DNA from 4 places in the Bradyrhizobium sp. McL0615 genome. Region 4 is predicted to be linked to each of the others. Evidence: predicted binding sites of a transcription regulator. Region 4 holds the regulator's gene; each other region holds the start of a gene.
The links. The regulator LexA, encoded in region 4, represses DNA repair genes until DNA is damaged. The targets are predictions, from matches to a motif close to TGTTCNNNNTGTGTTCNG.
Positions count from the first base shown of each region.

Region 1 (4,514 bases), 3.2 Mb from region 4:
TCGCGACCAGCAGCGCGCCGAGCGCCACGAACAGCGGCGAGCGCGCCGGGTCCGTCAGCGCCAGCAACAGGATCGCTCCGATCAGGAGCAACTGCGAAAACACCAGCCAGCCGCGGCGGCGGCCGAGCGCTCGGGTGAAGAGCGGCACATGCAGCGCATCGACCAACGGCGCCCACAGGAATTTCAGCGTGTAGGGTGTGCCGACCAGCGCAAACAGCCCAATGGTGCCGAGATCGACGCCGGACTCGCGCATCCACACCAGCAGGGTCGATCCGGAAAGGGCGAGCGGCAGCCCCGAGGAGAACCCGAGCATCAACACGATCAGCACGCGCGGCTGGAGATACACGGCGAGGCTCTCGCGCCAGGAGGGGGCGGTGGTGGCGGTTTTTTCGAGTGAAGCGGAGGCGGATTCTGGAGCGGTCATGGAGGGGTGTTAGCAGATTCTGCAACAAAAAGACTGTCATCGCCCGGCTTGACCGGGCGACCCAGTATCCCAGAGGCCTATCCGCCACCCCCGGCTATCTCAGGGTAAAGATCGATCCAATCCGGATTTTGTTTCTCGATTAGTGCGATTTTCCATGCTCGCGTCCATTTCTTAAGTCTCTTCTCGCGTTGGATCGCATGCTCAATATGGTCGAAGGCTTCGAAATAGACCAGCCTAGTGACCTCGTGCTTCTTGGCGAACCCCTCCGCCATCTTCAACTTGTGCTCACCGACGCGCCGGACCAGATCGTTCGTCACGCCGATGTAGAGCGTGCCGCCGATACGGCTGGAGAGAATGTAGACGTAGTAGCTGCGTGCTCCCATGTCTCTGGAATACTGGGTCGCCCGGTCAAGCCGGGCGATGACAGTTTGATGTGTGGCTGCAGGCGCCCTACTACTCCCCCGCCTGCAGCTTGCGCGGCACGGGGAACAGTTCGGGCGTTTCGCTCTTGACGAAGCGGGGCACTTCCACCGGCGCGTCGGTCTTGCTGAAATCGAGTTCCTCGATCCGACCGGCGCGCTTTTCGATCTTGTCGGCGGAGATCAGGATTTGACGCACGTCCTCGTTGACGTCGCCAAAATGCTTCTGCAGCTTCAGCACGCGCTCGCGCAGGCGGCCGAGGTCGTCGCCGAGGTTGAGCACCTCGGTGCGGATCTGGTCGGCGGCGTCGCGCATCCGCGCGTCTTTGAGGATCTGCTGCATCACCTGGATCGCCAGCATGAGCAGCGAGGGTGACACCAGCACGACGCGGGCGCGGTAGGCCTTCTGGATCACGTCGTCAAAGCCGTCATGGATTTCGGCGTAAACCGATTCCGACGGCACGAACATCAGGGCGGTGTCCTGGGTCTCGCCGGTGATCAGATATTTTTCCGAGATGTCGCTGACATGCTTCATCACGTCGTTGCGCAGGCGTTGGGTAGCGAATTTCTTTTCCTCATCACTGCGCGCGTCGTGCAGCGCGGTCATCGCCTCCAGCGGAAATTTCGCATCGATACAGAGCGGGCGCTGGTCGGGCAGGAACACCACGCAATCGGGGCGCTTCCCCGTCGAGAGCGTGTACTGGAATTCGTACGAGCCTTGCGGCATGCCGTCCTGCACGATCGCTTCCATCCGCGCCTGGCCGAAGGCGCCGCGTGACTGCTTGTTGGCAAGGACGTCGCGCAGCGTCGTTACCTGCGACGTCAGTTCGGTCAGGTTCTTGTGCGCATTGTCGATGATGCCGAGCCGCTCGTGCAGCACGCGCAGGCTATCCATGGTGTGGCGCGTGGTCGCTTCCATCGACTGCCCGACGCGGTGCGTCACCGAATCCAGCCGCTCATTGACCGCGCGCGTCATCTCGGACTGGCGGCCCACCAGCGCCTGCGCCATGGCATCGACCCGGCCGGTGGACTCGCTCTGCGCCCGCAGCATCTCGCTCAGGCGCTCCTCCAGCTCGTCGGCGCGAATCGCCTGGGCCATCGCCAATTCCGCGCCCCGGCGGCCGGAGCGGGCGATGATGATGGCGATTACCAGCAGCAGCACCAGAGCCAGCGCGCCGAACCCGATCAGCGCCTCGCCCACGTGAATCGGAAGGTCGCCGACAATCAAAAGAATTTCGTTCATGCGGCCTTGTAGCCCGATTCGCCGGCTTTCGCGAACGAAGAGGGAACATTTATGGTAAATGCCGGGTTAATTTTCATGGTTAACACCGCCTTAAAAATCATGGTTAAGGCCGCCTTAACGGGCACCCCGGCGCATTGACCGCGACAAATCAGCAGCTTAAATCGCGCGCTATGGCCCTTAGAGAAATCATCATCCTGCCGGACAAGCAGCTCCGGCTGGTCTCCAAACCCGTCGAGAAGGTGACGACGGAGATCCGCAAGCTCGCCGACGACATGTTCGAGACCATGTACGACGCGCCCGGCATCGGGCTGGCGGCGATCCAGGTCGCGCAACCCTTGCGGCTGATCACCATGGACCTCGCCAAGAAGGACGAGGACGGCGAAACCAAGCCGAGGCCGCGGGTCTTCATCAATCCGGAAATCATCTCGTCGTCGGAGGAATTGTCGGTCTATGAGGAGGGCTGCCTCTCGATCCCGGAATATTACGAGGAGGTCGAGCGCCCGGCGCAGGTCCGCATCCGCTTCACCGATCTCGACGGCAAGGTGCACGAGGAGGACGCCGACGGGCTGTTCGCCACCTGCATCCAGCACGAGATCGACCACCTCAACGGCGTGCTGTTCGTGGACTATCTGTCGAAGCTGAAGCGCGACCGGGTGATGAAGAAGTTTACCAAGGCCGCCAAGCGCGCGGCGGAGTAATTTGCGATTCTCGCAGCCGTCATGGCCGGGCAGAAGCGCGTCTTCGCGCTAGATGTCCCGGCCATCCACGTTCTTCGTGCCAGAAGGAAGACCGTCATGCCCGGGACAAGCCCGGGCATGACGGATAGACCTAGCTCACAATGGGTTCGTCCGCCTCATGCCGCTCCGCTTGATCTTCATGGGCACGCCCGATTTCGCGGTGCCGACGCTGCTTGAACTCGTGGCCCACGGCCATACGGTCGTAGCCGTCTACACCCGTGCGCCAAAGCCGGCCGGGCGTGGCATGAAGCTGCAGCCGACGCCGATCGAGCAGGAGGCGCGGCGGCTCGGGATTCCGGTGCTGACGCCGACGACGCTGAAGACGCCGGAGGCGCTCGAGGAATTTCGTGGACACCATGCCGATGCGGCCGTCGTCGTCGCCTACGGCATGATCCTGCCGCAGGCTATTCTGGATGCGCCGCCGCTCGGCTGCTTCAACCTGCACGCCTCGCTGCTGCCGCGCTGGCGCGGCGCCGCGCCCATCAACCGCGCGATCATGGCCGGCGACGCCGAGAGCGGCGTGATGGTGATGAAGATGGATATAGGCCTCGACACCGGCGACGTCGCGATGGCGGAGCGGCTCGCGATCACGGACACCATGACCGCCGCCGACCTGCATGATGCACTGGCGCCGCTCGGCGCCGATCTGATGGTGCGTGCGATGGGCGGGCTTGAGCGCGGCGGGCTGCGGCTCAGCAAACAGAGCGAGGACGGCGTGACCTATGCCGCCAAGATCGAGAAGGCCGAGGCGCGGATCGACTGGAGCAGGCCGGCGCGCGAAGTGCTGCGGCATATTCACGGCCTGTCGCCGTTTCCCGGCGCCTGGTGCGAGATCGCCCCCGATGGCGAGCCGGCGCGGATCAAGATTTTGCGCTGTGAACCGGCCAAAGGCGCGGGCGCGCCGGGCGAAGTGCTCGACGATCGCCTGACGATTGCCTGCGGCGACGGCGCGATCCGGATTCTCGAACTGCAGCGCGCCGGCAAGGCGCCGATGAAGGCCGCGGATTTCTTGCGCGGGACGCCGCTCAAGCCGTCGACGCGGCTCGGCTGATGCCCCGCTACAAGCTCATCATCGAATATGACGGCACGCCGTTTTCCGGCTGGCAGATCCAGGACAACGCGCCGACCGTGCAGGGCGCGCTGGAAACGGCCGTGAAGGCGATCTGCGGCGAGGACGTGCGCGTCCACGGCTCGGGCCGCACCGACGCCGGCGTGCACGCGCTGGCGCAGGTCGCACATTGCGATATCGAAAAGCCGTTTCCGGCGGGGCGGCTGCGCGACGGGCTGAACGCGCATTTGCGCCCGCATCCGATCGGTGTGCTCTCGGCAGAAATCGTCGCCGACGATTTCGAAGCGCGCTTCTCGGCCAGGAAACGCCATTACCGCTACCGCATCACCAACCACCGCGCCAACCTCGCGCTCGATATCAAGCGAAGCTGGCGCGTGCCGCGCCATATGGATACGGACGCGATGCACATCGCCGCGCAACGCCTGCTCGGCAAGCACGATTTCACGACCTTTCGCGACACCGAATGCCAGGCGAAATCGCCGGAAAAGACGCTCGATCAGCTCGATGTGATCAGGGAAGGCGACGAGGTGTCGATCCTCACTTCGGCGCGTTCGTTCCTGCACAGCCAGGTGCGCTCGATGGTGGGCTCGCTGGTCTGGGTCGGCGAAGGCCGCTGGACCGC
Region 1 covers NZ_CP188254.1:8,432,349-8,436,862, reverse strand. The annotation lists gene ACPPVP_RS40685 (AmpG family muropeptide MFS transporter) at 1-424, opposite strand, end outside; gene ACPPVP_RS40680 (GIY-YIG nuclease family protein) at 502-807, opposite strand; gene ACPPVP_RS40675 (DNA recombination protein RmuC) at 878-2,086, opposite strand; gene def (peptide deformylase) at 2,257-2,784, shown strand; gene fmt (methionyl-tRNA formyltransferase) at 2,942-3,874, shown strand; gene truA (tRNA pseudouridine(38-40) synthase TruA) at 3,874-4,514, shown strand, end outside.
Region 1: a site for LexA is predicted at 2,117-2,134, ahead of ACPPVP_RS40675 (DNA recombination protein RmuC). Genes of this name have one in related genera too.

Region 2 (4,514 bases), 3.9 Mb from region 4:
ATCGAGGCCGGCGGCATCGACCTCCAGCGCGCTCAGCGCGTGGTCGGCGATGGCGCGGTCGACCGAGCTTGCGTCGGCGGCAGAGGCAAAGTCGCGCACCCTGCGGAGCAGACGACCGGCGATGCGCGGCGTGCCGCGGGCGCGGCGCGCGATCTCGTTGGCGCCGTCAGGCGTCATGCCGATATTGAGCACGCGGGCGCCGCGGGTGACGATCTTCTCCAGCTCTTCCTCGGTGTAGAAATTCAAGCGGATCGGAATGCCGAAACGGTCGCGCAGCGGATTGGTCAACAGGCCGGCACGCGTGGTAGCGCCGACGAGGGTGAATTTTGCCAGGTCGATCTTGACCGAGCGCGCCGCAGGACCCTCGCCGATAATGAGGTCGAGCTGAAAGTCCTCCATCGCAGGGTACAGCACTTCCTCGACCGCCGGACTGAGGCGATGGATTTCGTCGATGAACAGCACGTCGCGCTCTTCGAGATTGGTGAGCAGTGCCGCGAGATCGCCGGCCTTGGCGATGACGGGACCCGAAGTGGCGCGAAAGCCGACGCCGAGCTCGCGCGCCACGATCTGCGCCAGCGTGGTCTTGCCGAGGCCCGGGGGGCCCACGAACAGCACGTGATCCAGCGCCTCGTTACGCTTGCGCGCGGCCTCGATGAAGATCGAGAGGTTTTTCCGCGCCTGCGCCTGCCCGACGAACTCGGACAGTAATTGCGGACGCAGCGCGGTGTCGCCGACATCGTCGGAACGGCGCTCGGGGGTGACGATGCGGGAGGGCGTGTTCACTCGCTGCCCCGTTTATATTTGTTGGGCAGGAGTTCGCCGATGGTCACGACTTTCGGCGCTTTGCCGTTGTCGGGGACGATGACCCGCGCGCCGGCGTCATAGTCGTGGATCAGTTCGCGGCAGATGCCGCAGGGCGAAACCACCGCGATCTTGCCGGGCTCGCCGGGCTTGGGGTGACGCACGGCGACGATGGTTTCAATGCCGTGGTCGCCGGTTTCGGTGATGGCGCGGCCGATGGCGATCGCCTCGGCGCAGACCGCGATCCGGCCGATATAGGCGTCGATACTCACACCTGTCACAATCCGGTCATCGCGGGTGCGCATGGCGGCGCCGACCTCCTGCCAGTCGTAGCGATAGCGCAGCGTGATGGCTTCGATGGCGGCGGCGATCAGTTCCTCGTCCTTGTTGCTCAGCATGGTGGAGAATGCGTTCCTTTAGTCAGATCGTAGGGTGGGCAAAGGCCTTTGGGCCGTGCCCGCCATCTCCCTATATCAGATGGTGGGCACGCTTCGCTTTGCCCACCCTACGGTCTCGACATTCATTTCGACAATTCCTTCAATCCCAGCCGGATCAGCTGCGCGGTCTCGGCCTTCTCGCCGGCACTGCGCGAGGCCGCGGCGATCGCGGCCGCCGCCTGCGGCTGGCCGTAGCCGAGATTGACCAGCGCGGAGATCGCATCCGAAACCGGGCGCGGCGCGCGGTGATCGTCGATTGCGCCGGCAAGATGCACCACGGTGGGATCGACATTGGCGAACGCCGGCGCCTTGTCCTTCAACTCGGTGACGATGCGCTCGGCGACTTTTGGGCCGACGCCCGGCGTGCGCGACACCGCGGCCTTGTCGCGCAGCGCAATCGCGTTGGCGAGTTCGGCCGGCGGCAGCGTCGAGAGCACCGCGAGTGCGACCTTGGCGCCGACGCCCTGCACGGTCTGCAGCAGGCGAAACCATTCGCGCTCGGTGTCGGTGCGGAAGCCGAACAGTTTTATCTGGTCCTCGCGCACGTAAGTCTCGATCGAGAGGACAGCGGCCTCGCCGGGCGACGGCAGCGCCTGCAGCGTGCGCGACGAGCAATGCACCTGATAGCCGACGCCGCCGACGTCGAGGATCACATAGTCCTCGCCGTAGGAATCGATCAGGCCTTTCAGCTTGCCGATCATAGGTTGGCGACCTTCAGCCGCAGCGCTACGCCTCCGCGATGATGGGCGTGCGTGATGGCAATCGCCAGCGCGTCGGCGGCGTCAGCAGATTTCGGCTCGGCTTTCGGCAGCAGGATCTTCAGCATGACGGCAATCTGGTTCTTGTCGGCGTGACCAGCGCCGACCACGGTCTTCTTCACCTGGTTGGGCGCGTATTCCGCAACCGATATGCCGAACATCGCGGGCCCGAGCATGGCAACGCCCCTCGCCTGGCCGAGTTTCAGCGTGGCGACGCCGTCCTTGTTCACAAAAGTCTGCTCGACCGCGGCCTCCGCCGGCCTGAAATCGCCGAGCACGGCAGCGAGCCCCTCATGGATCGCCAGCAGGCGGCTGGCCAGCGGCTGATCGTCTGGCGGCTCGACCGAGCCGCAGCCGATGAAGATGAGGCGGTTGCCCTCGGTCTCGATCACGCCCCAGCCGGTGCGGCGCAGACCGGGGTCGATGCCGATGATCCGGACGGGTTGGCGAATCGGTGGGGATGTCATGGCGTAGTGATAACGCCAGAGCCGGGTGAACGAAACATAAAGAGAACGGAAATCCCCTGCCCCGGAGCTATCGTGGCCCCCGCATGTCATCCCCGCGAAGGCGGGGATCCAGTACACCGCGGCTTCTCGGCACAATCACCACGGCCTCCGGAATACCGGATCGCCCGGTCAAGCCGGGCGAAGACAGCGGAGTATGGGGCCGACGGCGACGCGTCGCCGCTACCCGCCCATCTTGGCGACCAGCGCGTCCGAAATCTCGAAATTGGCGTAGACGTTCTGGACGTCGTCGTGCTCGTTCAAGAGGTCCATCAGCTTCAACAGCTTCTCACCGGTCTCGTCATCGACTGCGATCGTGTTCTGCGGCTTCCAGGTCAGCGCCGCCTTGCGGGCCTCGCCGAATTTCGCTTCCAGCGCCTTGGCAACCTCGCGAAAGGTTTCCTGCGAGGCGTAGATCTCGTGGCCGCTTTCGCTTGATATCACGTCGTCGGCGCCGGCTTCGATGGCGGCATCCAGCATCGCGTCGTCGGAGGCTTTGCTGGCGTCATATTCGATGATGCCGGTGCGGTCGAACATGAAGGCGACCGAGCCGGTTTCGCCGAGATTGCCGCCCGACTTGGTGAAGTAGGAGCGGATGTCGGAGGCGGCGCGATTGCGATTATCCGTCAGCGCCTCGACGATGACCGCAACGCCGCCGGGGCCGTAACCTTCGTAGCGAATCTCGTCGTAACTCTCGCCCTCACCGCCGCTGGCCTTCTTCACGGCGCGCTCGATCGAATCCTTCGACATGTTTTCCTGGCGGGCGGAAATGATCGCCGCGCGCAGCCGGGCGTTCATCGCCGGATCGGGTTGACCCATTTTGGCCGCCACCGTGATTTCCCGCGCCAGCTTGCCAAACAGCTTCGACTTTTGGGCATCCTGCTTGCCCTTGCGGTGCATGATGTTCTTGAACTGGGAATGGCCGGCCATGCAGGGTCTCTTGGATTCGTCCGGGAGGGATGCGGGTGAAGCGCGGCCTTATAGGCCGCCAATCGGCCGAAATCAAAGATTTGCGAGCTATGAGGGTATGCAAGTACTGCCGTCTGCCGGAATATCAGGCACTTGTTAACCATGACTTCATGCTCGGATGAGAGGATTTCGCACCGATCTTCAACTTTTAAGAGACGTTATGGCCTTCGGTTTGTTCAAAAAACGGGTGCCGGAGCCGGCGTTGCCGGCCGCCCAGCCCAAGGCCCAGACGGTCGCCCACGCGACGGAGACCGCTTCCGCCGATGGCGATTCGGCCAAGGCGATCCTCGAGCTTCTGGAACTCGAGCTCGGCGCGATGATCCGCCAGCTCGAACGCGCGGCCAACTCGGTTGCCGGGGGCGCCGAGGCCACGGCTGCGACGCTGTCGACCATCCGCCAGCGCACCGACGCCCTGACCAACCGAACCAGCGCCGCACAGGGCACCGCCACGACCTTTTCGCACGCCGCCGACAAGTTCACCCAGTCGGCGCAGGGGATCGGCGCGCAGGTGCGCGACGCCGGCAAGCTCGCCGACCAGGCCAGCGACGCCGCCCGCGAAGCCAGCGCCAATGTGGATCGCTTGCGGGAATCCTCGGCGGCGATCAGCAACGTCGTCAACCTGATCGCGCAGATCGCGCGGCAGACCACGCTGCTGGCGCTCAATTCCACCATCGAGGCCGCACGCGCCGGCGAGGCCGGACGGGGCTTTGCGGTGGTTGCCACCGAAGTAAAGGCGCTCGCGGTGCAGACCCAGCACGCGACGGAAGAGATCACCAAGAAGATCGAGGCGCTGCAGCGTGACGCCGCGGGCTCGGTCGACGCCGTGCATCGTATCTCGCAGGCGATCGAGGCGATCCGCCCGGTGTTCGACAACGTCAACGGCGCGGTCGCCGAGCAGAACGCAACCACCGGCGAGATGGCCGACAATGCAGCCTCCGCATCCAGCTTCATCGTATCGGTCGGCAACAGCGCCACCGAAATCGATCATGCGACCAAGGAAGCCGAGGTCCATGGCGAAAGCGTCGCCACGGCCGGCCGGGCCGTCA
Region 2 covers NZ_CP188254.1:1,335,103-1,339,616, reverse strand. The annotation lists gene ruvB (Holliday junction branch migration DNA helicase RuvB) at 1-783, opposite strand, end outside; gene ACPPVP_RS06275 (cytidine deaminase) at 780-1,199, opposite strand; gene ruvA (Holliday junction branch migration protein RuvA) at 1,322-1,939, opposite strand; gene ruvC (crossover junction endodeoxyribonuclease RuvC) at 1,936-2,463, opposite strand; gene ACPPVP_RS06260 (YebC/PmpR family DNA-binding transcriptional regulator) at 2,683-3,429, opposite strand; gene ACPPVP_RS06255 (methyl-accepting chemotaxis protein) at 3,629-4,514, shown strand, end outside.
Region 2: a site for LexA is predicted at 2,494-2,511, ahead of ruvC (crossover junction endodeoxyribonuclease RuvC). Genes of this name have one in related genera too.

Region 3 (4,514 bases), 120 kb from region 4:
TATAATCAAACGAGCGAAGCCCGCTGGGGCGGCGCTGTCGGGACCGGAATTGAAATCGGTTTTGCGCCGAACTGGTCCGTTGCCGTTGAATACGACCATCTGTTCATGGGCACCCGCAACGTTACGTTCCCGGCAACGGCCATTGCCGTCTCGCGCGCCGACGACATTCATCAGAACGTCGACATGGCAACGATACGAATCAATTATCGCTGGGGCGGCCCGGCCATCGCGAAGTACTGAATATCGCTTTCAGCAAACGAAATACCGAAAGGTCCCGCCTCTTGAAAAAGCCGCTGTTCGCCGCCACCGGTCTGATCGCCTTTGGCCTGACTGCGCCCACTTCCGCTGCGGATCTTGCAGCGCGCCCCTACACCAAAGCCCCGATGATTGCCGCCGTTTACGACTGGAGCGGGTTCTATGTCGGCCTCAACGGCGGCGGTGGCTGGAGCGGCAAGTGCTGGGACATCGTGACGAACATTCTCGGCGCACCGGTGGTCCCGCCCGTATCCGAAGGCTGCCACACCGCGTCTGGCGCCGTGGCCGGCGGCCAGTTCGGCTATCGCTGGCAAACCGGCGCATGGGTGTTCGGCGTCGAAGCGCAGGGTGACTGGGCCGATCTGAGCGGGTCCAATGGTCCGAGCCTGCTCGTGGGCGGCGGCGGCTCCAACCGTTCGAAGATCGATGCCATCGGCCTGTTCACCGGCCAGGTCGGCTACGCCTGGAACAACGTCCTGTTCTACGTCAAAGGCGGCGTCATGGGCGTGAACGACAAGTATGAGGGCTTCATCACCGCCACCGGCTTCGTGTTCGACCATGCGAGCGAGACACGCTGGAACGGCGCGGTCGGCGCCGGCCTCGACTTCGGCGTGACATCCAATATCGTGCTCGGCGTCGATTACGTGCACGGCTTCATGGGCTCGCGCGACAACAGCTTCACGTTCAACGGCGGCGGATTCTCGCGCACCGATCGCATTCGTCAGGACGTCGACATCGTCACCGCACGCGTCAGCTACAAATTCGGCGGCCCCGTCATCGCGAAATACTGACCGCGCTCCGCGCGCATTGAATGCAAAAAGGCCGGCGTCACGCCGGCCTTTTCGTTTTGGTTGTACTGCCGGATAGCGCGCACCCGCGGCGGTTGCATATTACCCACTTTCGCCGCCGATGTGGTTTTTCGGCGACAGCATTTTGCGGTGACTTTGCGCTATATGCGCAGGCAACCTGAAATTGACTGCTCCGACAGTTGCGTGGGACACGCCGAAAGGAAGAGAAACGTGAAGAAAATTTTGCTGACGACGACCGCCTTGATCGCGCTTGGGGTCGCCCCTGCGGTCGGCGCCGATCTTGCCGCACGGCCCTATACCAAGGCGCCCGTCGCGGTTGCGATGTACAACTGGGGCGGCTTCTACGCCGGCGTTAACGGCGGCTGGGGATCGAGCCGCAATAGCTGGGATGAGACCTTCGGCGTCGTTTTCCCGATGGGCAGCCATGACGCAACCGGCGGCACCGTCGGTGGTCAGATCGGCTACCGCTGGCAGGCTGCTTCGTGGGTGTTCGGCGTGGAAGCGCAGGGCAACTGGGCTGACTTCAAGGGCAGCAATGTGATCCCGCTTGCTGCGGCGTTCACCAACGAGACGCGTGTCGATGCCTTCGGACTGTTCACGGGTCAGGTCGGCTACGCCGCAAACAACGTCCTGTTCTACCTCAAGGGCGGCGCCGCCGTGACCTCCGATCGCTACCGTATGCTCGCGACCGCCACCGGTGCCCAGGTCGTCAACAGCGTCGATGACACCCGTTGGGGTGGCGTGGTCGGCGTCGGCCTGGAATATGGCTTCGCCCCGAACTGGTCGGCCGGCATCGAATACAATCACCTGTTCATGCAGGACAAGACCTATAACTTCGTGAGCAACGGCGCCATCATCCCGGCTGGCGCATCGTTTGCCCAGAACCGTATCCGTCAGGACATTGATCTCGTCACCGCTCGCATCAACTACAAGTTCGGCGCGTACTGATCTCCGCGTCATCTGAGTTCCCAAAATTGAGAAAAGGCCGGCCTTGCGCCGGCCTTTTTTTGTGCCGCACTGCTGACTGCTGCTGCCAAAAAGCTTGCTTGACGCGTTTTCTTCACGCGACCCGGTCCCAACTTCGCTCGAAAACGCTATGGCCCAACTAATCCGTTGATGATTCGCACGCGGCACTGGAAATCCCTCATCGTTCTTCCTATGTTCCGACTTTCAATCATCGGCGCCTGATCCCGGCTCTCACGGGCAATGCGCGCCCAACTTGGCGCGTCTCCGCACGCGTCTGGAAATGCCGATATGGATGAAGTGCTCAGGGCGAAGCGCCAACCTAACGCCGGCTCCGCATCGCGCGCGATAACCATTCGCGGTGCGCGCGAGCACAATCTCAAGAACATCGATGTCGAGATACCGCGCGACAAGCTCGCCGTGTTCACCGGCCTCTCCGGCTCCGGCAAATCCTCGCTCGCCTTCGACACCATCTATGCCGAAGGCCAGCGCCGCTACGTCGAATCGCTCTCGGCCTATGCGCGCCAGTTCCTGGAGATGATGCAGAAGCCGGATGTCGACCAGATCGACGGCCTGTCGCCCGCGATCTCGATCGAGCAGAAGACTACGTCGAAGAACCCGCGCTCCACCGTCGGCACCGTCACCGAGATCTACGACTATATGCGCCTGCTATGGGCGCGCGTCGGCGTGCCCTATTCGCCCGCCACGGGGTTGCCGATCGAAAGCCAGATTGTCTCGCAGATGGTCGACCGCGTGCTGGCGCTGCCCGAAGGCACAAGGCTCTATCTACTGGCCCCGGTCGTGCGCGGCCGCAAGGGCGAGTACAAGAAGGAGCTCGCCGAATACCTCAAGAAAGGCTTTCAGCGCGTCAAGATCGACGGCACCTTCCATGAGTTGGCCGAAGCGCCGACGCTCGACAAGAAATTCCCGCACGACATTGACGTGGTGGTCGACCGCATCGTGGTCCGCCCCGACATCGGCCAGCGCCTCGCCGAAAGTTTTGAGACCGCGCTGAAGCTCGCCGAAGGCCTCGCCGTGATCGAATATGCCGACGCGCCGGCGGCTGCGGCGGACGAGAAGAAGTCCGACAAGAAGACCGCAAAAATCCACGACAAGAGCGGGCCCGAGCGAATTCTTTTCTCGGAAAAATTCGCCTGCCCGGTTTCCGGCTTCACCATTCCCGAGATCGAGCCGCGGCTGTTCTCGTTCAACAACCCCTATGGCGCCTGCCCGGCCTGCGGCGGCCTCGGCGTCGAGCAGCATATCGACGAGGACCTCGTCATTCCCGACAAGGAGATGACCTTGCGCAAGGGCGCGATCGCGCCGTGGGCAAAGTCGTCCTCGCCCTATTACATCCAGACGCTGACCGCGCTCGGCAAGTTCTACAAGTTCACGCTCGACACCAAGTGGAAAGACCTGCCGAAGAAGACGCAGGCCGCGCTGCTGCACGGCTCCGGCGACGACGAGATCAAGTTCTCCTATGAGGACGGCGTCCGCTCCTACGACACCAAGAAGCCGTTCGAGGGCGTCATCACCAACCTCGAGCGCCGCTTCCGCGAGACCGAGAGCGAATGGGCGCGCGAGGAGCTGGCAAAGTATTTCTCCGACATCCCCTGCGCGGGATGCCATGGCCATCGCCTCAAGCCCGAAGCGCTGTGCGTCAAGATCGGTGGCAAGCATATCGGCGAAATCTCCGAACTCTCGGTGAAGGGCGCCGGCGAATGGTTCGAGACCGTTCCGAAGGCGCTCAACACGCAGCAGAACGAGATTGCCGGGCGCGTGCTAAAGGAGATCCGCGAGCGGCTGTCCTTCCTGCTCGACGTCGGCCTGAATTATCTCACGCTGGCGCGCGCCTCCGGCACATTGAGCGGCGGCGAAAGCCAGCGCATCCGCCTCGCCTCCCAGATCGGCTCGGGGCTGACCGGCGTGCTCTACGTGCTGGACGAGCCCTCGATCGGCCTGCACCAGCGCGACAACGCCAGGCTTCTGGAAACGCTGAAGCGGCTGCGCGACCTCGGCAATACCGTGATCGTGGTCGAGCATGACGAGGACGCCATTCGCCTAGCTGATTACGTGCTCGACATCGGCCCTGGCGCCGGCATGCATGGCGGCCACATCGTGGCACAGGGCACGCCCGCCGAGATCATGAAGAACCCGAAATCGCTGACCGGCAAATACCTCACCGGCGAGATGTCGGTGGCGATCCCCGAGCGCAAGCCGCCGAACCACCGGCGAACCATCAAGGTCGTCAACGCCCGCGGCAACAATCTGAAAAACGTCTCGGCGGAAATTCCGCTCGGGCTGTTCACCTGCGTCACCGGCGTCTCCGGCGGCGGCAAGTCGACGCTCCTGATCGACACGCTCTACAAGGCGATCGCCCGCAAGCTGAACAACGCCAGCGAAGGCGCCGCGCCCCACGACCGCATCGAGGGGCTGGAGCATATCGACAAGATCATCGACATCGACCAGTCGCCGATCGGCCGGACC
Region 3 covers NZ_CP188254.1:5,131,952-5,136,465, forward strand. The annotation lists gene ACPPVP_RS24360 (outer membrane protein) at 1-240, shown strand, start outside; gene ACPPVP_RS24365 (outer membrane protein) at 282-1,046, shown strand; gene ACPPVP_RS24370 (outer membrane protein) at 1,275-2,012, shown strand; gene uvrA (excinuclease ABC subunit UvrA) at 2,319-4,514, shown strand, end outside.
Region 3: a site for LexA is predicted at 2,213-2,230, ahead of uvrA (excinuclease ABC subunit UvrA). Genes of this name have one in related genera too.

Region 4 (4,514 bases):
GCGCGTGCGGCGCTGTGGGGCGGCCGCGAACTCACGATGCTGCTGCTGGCCTCACTGGTGGCGGGGCTCGCGACCACGCCGTACGCGGCCTTTCACTTCCACCGGGTCACGCCCTATGGCGTGCTGGCCAATCTGGCAGCGATGCCGGTAGTGTCGGCGGTCGTGATGCCGGCCGGCCTGCTCGGCCTCCTCGCTATGCCGTTCGGCTTCGATGGCGTGTTCTGGGCGCTCATGGGCATCGGCATCGACTGGATGATTTTTGTGACGCAATGGGTCGCGGCGCTGCCCGGCGCGGTCGGCCGGGTGCCGGCGTTCGGCATCGGCCCGCTGATCGCGGCCAGCGCGGGCATCATCCTGGTCGGCCTGTTGCGCACGCCGCTGCGCTGGTCGGGCGCCGTGCTGGTGCTGGTGGCGGCGCTGTGGGCGGCGAGGGTGCCGCAGCCGGATATTTTGATCTCCGCCGACGGCCGCAATGTCGGCGTTCGCGGCCAGGACGGCCGGCTGCATCTGATGCATGCAGTGAAAGGCTCCCGGGATTCTTTCCTGCTGAAGGAGTGGCTGGCGGCGGATGCCGACGCGCGAACCGCGGCTGACGCCTCGCTCACCGCGGGCGTCTCGTGCGACGATCTTGGCTGCGTGATGCAATCCGCCGGCGGCGGCCTGGTCGCACAGGCATTCAGGCCCGAGGCGCTTTCGGACGATTGCGAGCGCGCGGCACTCATCGTGACGCTGCGGCAGGCGCCCGCTTCATGCGCGGCGTCCGTCATCGATGCCGACCGGCTGCGGCGGCAGGGCGCGATGGCCCTGCGCCGCGGCCGTGAGGGACTTGTCGTCGAGGCGGTGAAGCCGAGAGGGATCGACCGCCCTTGGTCGCCGGCGATGGCCGACGACGGCGATACAGACGCCAGCGTGCTTGCTCCCCGTGTCGTGCCGCCGCGCACCGTGGACGCCACCCCGGCCGAGGCCGATCTTCAGGCGGAGGAATAGACGGCCTTCAATGCTCGTCGAGCGAGGGACTTGAAGGGTCTGCCGGTATCTCGAACGCGCCCAGATGAAACTCCTCGGGTGAGTTGGGGTCCGATGGCAGGTTGACCAGCGTGAACGACGCCTCCGGGAATCGCTGCCAGACCGCGAGGTCTTCGGCTGTGACGGTGAGCCAGCCATACCGAAACATGTACCGTCCGGGCTCGCTGACGCGTCCGGCTTTTTGCCATGTAACCTTGTTGACCACCGACAGCCCCTCGGTGCCTGGTTTCTCGAAAAACCATATCACGATGATCCGCCGGCCTGAACCGGCGGATCTCATGCGCGTCGTTTAACCGGTCACGATGGATTCGGTTCGCGGCGCCGCTTCCGTCACCTTCGCCGCACGTTCGCCCTCGGTCACCGGCAATTGCAGCACGGTGGCGCGCTGGCCTTCGCAAAGCTGCGTCACCAGCACATGGCTTCCGTCCGGAAATTCGATCGCATCGTGGTGGCGATCGGCCACTTCGGGTTCGATCTGGTTGAACTTGCCGACCCGCCAGTCGGTGGTTCGGGTCCAGATCCAGCGGTTGTCGTATCTGACGTCCTGGGCGAACGCGAGTTCGGTGCCGGGAAGCATGCAGACCGCCACTGCTGGTTCGCGTTCCGACGCAAAGCCGCGGGTCGATGTACCGCGGAACGTCGTGGAGATCAGCGTCTCGCCGACCTCGGCAGGCCGCGTCTTCACAGCATGCAGGCTATAGTCACACATCGGATGGCTCCCTCAATTGAGATAGCTGACCCGTGTCTGGGAGGAGGCACAGGCCCCTATCAGAGTGGACATATTTAGAGCGGACTTGGCGCACAGCGTTTTCTTGTTTCTAGGCAATTCTGCGGCTGGCGCACTGCGTTTAAATCACAAACGCGCTAACGCAGTTTGGTTCCATGCGCGTACAAAAAACCCCGGCCGAAGGCCGGGGCGTCGCAGTCGTGTCCGCAAGGCCAATCGGTCAGTATTTGCGATAAAGCCCGATCAACTTGCCCTGAATCCGGACCCGGTTCGGCGGCAGGATGCGGACTTCGTAGGCGGCGTTGGCGGGCTCCAGGGCGATCGAGGCGCCGCGGCGGCGGAAGCGCTTGAGGGTGGCTTCCTCCTCGTCGATCAGCGCCACCACGATGTCGCCGGTGTCGGCGGTCTCGTTGCGCTGGATCAGCGCCATGTCGCCGTCGAGAATGCCGGCATCCACCATGGAATCGCCGCGCACTTCGAGCGCGTAATGCTCGCCAGAGCCCAGCATGTCGGGCGGCACGCTGATGGTGTGGCTGCGGGTCTGCAGCGCCTCGATCGGCGTACCGGCGGCGATCCGGCCCATCACGGGCACGGCCACCGGGCGGTTGCCGTCGTCCTCGGCAGTAGGCGTGCTCACCGTTCGCTTGCCGAGCGTGCCTTCGATGACGCTCGGCGTGAAGCCGCGACGGCCATTGCTGGCGGCAGCCAGCTCCGGCAGCTTGATGACTTCGATGGCGCGGGCGCGGTTGGGCAGGCGGCGGATGAAGCCGCGCTCCTCCAGTGCCGTAATGAGGCGGTGGATTCCGGATTTCGAGCGCAGGTCGAGCGCGTCCTTCATCTCGTCGAAGGAGGGCGGTACGCCGGCTTCTTTCAGCCGTTCGTTGATGAAACGCAGAAGTTCATACTGTTTGCGCGTAAGCATCGCGAGCATTCCCCCGGTTGGCACAGTCTTTCGGTTTCGAATCTCCAGGGCCCATCGCGGGAGTCCCCAAAACTCCCAGTCACAGACACTAGCAGTCGAAACAAATCATGAACGGACACTATATGTTCGATATGTGTTCCGCAACCACTTAATTTCAGGTGAACGCATTGCGGCTTCGGCCGAAGACCCCGCCAGGCGCGTCGTTCAGGGTGTCATTCCGGCAGCCGGAGCAGTTCGCAAGGCGAACCCTTGGCCGCTGCCGGCGCGAACGGCGGACGTATCACAAGTGCCCGTGCCGCAGCGAGATTCCCCAATAGCGATGAGTCCTGGTGGGTCACCGGCACCGCAATCAGCGTGCCATCGTCGCGCACTTCGAGGCGGGCCCGAAGATAATCCTCGCGCTGGTCGTTGGCGGCGAGGTCGCGGCCCAGTTCGGCGCTTTCGCGCACATGATGGATGGTGTCGCGGCCCGATAATGCGCGAATCAACGGCACCAGAAACAGGAAGCCGCAGACATAGGAGGAGACCGGATTGCCGGGCAGGCCGATCACCCGCATCGCGCCGAGCCGGCCATGCATCATCGGCTTGCCCGGCCGCATCGCGATGCGCCAGAACGCCATCGCCGTGCCCTCGGCCTCCAGCGACCGCTTGACGAGGTCATGGTCGCCGACCGAGGCGCCGCCCATGGTGATCAGGATGTCGGCATCCGCCTCCCGCGCCCGGCGGATGCCTTGCGCGGTGTCGGCGACGGTGTCGGCGGCGATCCCGAGATCGACCACCTCGGCGCCCTCGGCGCGCGCCAGCGCCCGCAACCCGTAGCCGTTGGAATAGACGATCTGGCCGGGACCGGGGGTTATGCCGGGCATCACCAGCTCGTCGCCGGTGCCGAGGACGGCCACTTTCGGGCGGCGGCGCACCGCAAGCTCCGGATAGTTCATGCCGGCGGCGAGCGACAGGTCGCGGTCGGTGAGGCGGCGTCCGCGCGCGAGCAGCACGTCGCCCTCGCGGAAATCGACGCCGGCGGGCCGGATATGCCGGCCGGAAACGGCGGCTTCCGTGATGGTGATATGATCGCCGTCGACGGTCGTGTCTTCCTGGATGATGACGGCGTCAGCCCTGTCAGGGATCACGCCGCCGGTGAAGATCCGCACCGCTTCGCCTTTGCCCACCTGGCGCTCGAACGGGCGGCCGGCGGCGACCTCCCCGATCACCTTCAGCCGAGCGGAGAGATCGGCGGCATCCGCCGCGCGCACCGCGTAGCCGTCCATCGCCGACATCGCCTGCGGCGGCTGCGTCCGCCGCGCGGCGACGTCGCGCGCGAGGATGCGATGATGCGCGGCATCGAGCGCCACGGCCTCTTCGGGCAACGGTTCGGCGCCCGCAAGGATCGCAGCAAGCGCATCGGCGACGGGCATCAAGGCCACGGGCACAGCTCCTAGACTTCGAGTGCAGTCAGTGCCCGTGCCACGTCATCCATCGATGTCACGTGGATGGCACAAAGGCCGCGCGCCCGCGCCCCTTCGATATTAGCGGCCGAGTCGTCGAAGAACAGGATCCGCGACGCTGGCACGCCGATTGCCTTTACCACGTGATCATAGGCCTCCGCGTCGGGTTTGCGCAAACCGATGCTGGAGGACAAGAATATCTCGCGGAAATGGCCGAGCACGCCGGCATAGGCCTCCGAAAAATGCGCGACATGGGCCGGATTGGTGTTGGAAAACGCATAGAGCGGCAGGCGTTGTGCGGCGCCGGCCAGCAGCGGCGCAATGCCCGGCATCTCGCCGCTGAAGATCGCGTTCCAGCCTTCCAGGAACTGCGCGTCGGTGAGGCCGATGCCGA
Region 4 covers NZ_CP188254.1:5,255,983-5,260,496, reverse strand. The annotation lists gene ACPPVP_RS24960 (ComEC/Rec2 family competence protein) at 1-987, shown strand, start outside; gene ACPPVP_RS24955 (hypothetical protein) at 995-1,306, opposite strand; gene ACPPVP_RS24950 (hypothetical protein) at 1,316-1,735, opposite strand; gene lexA (transcriptional repressor LexA) at 1,974-2,675, opposite strand; gene glp (gephyrin-like molybdotransferase Glp) at 2,888-4,099, opposite strand; gene ACPPVP_RS24935 (HAD family hydrolase) at 4,111-4,514, opposite strand, start outside.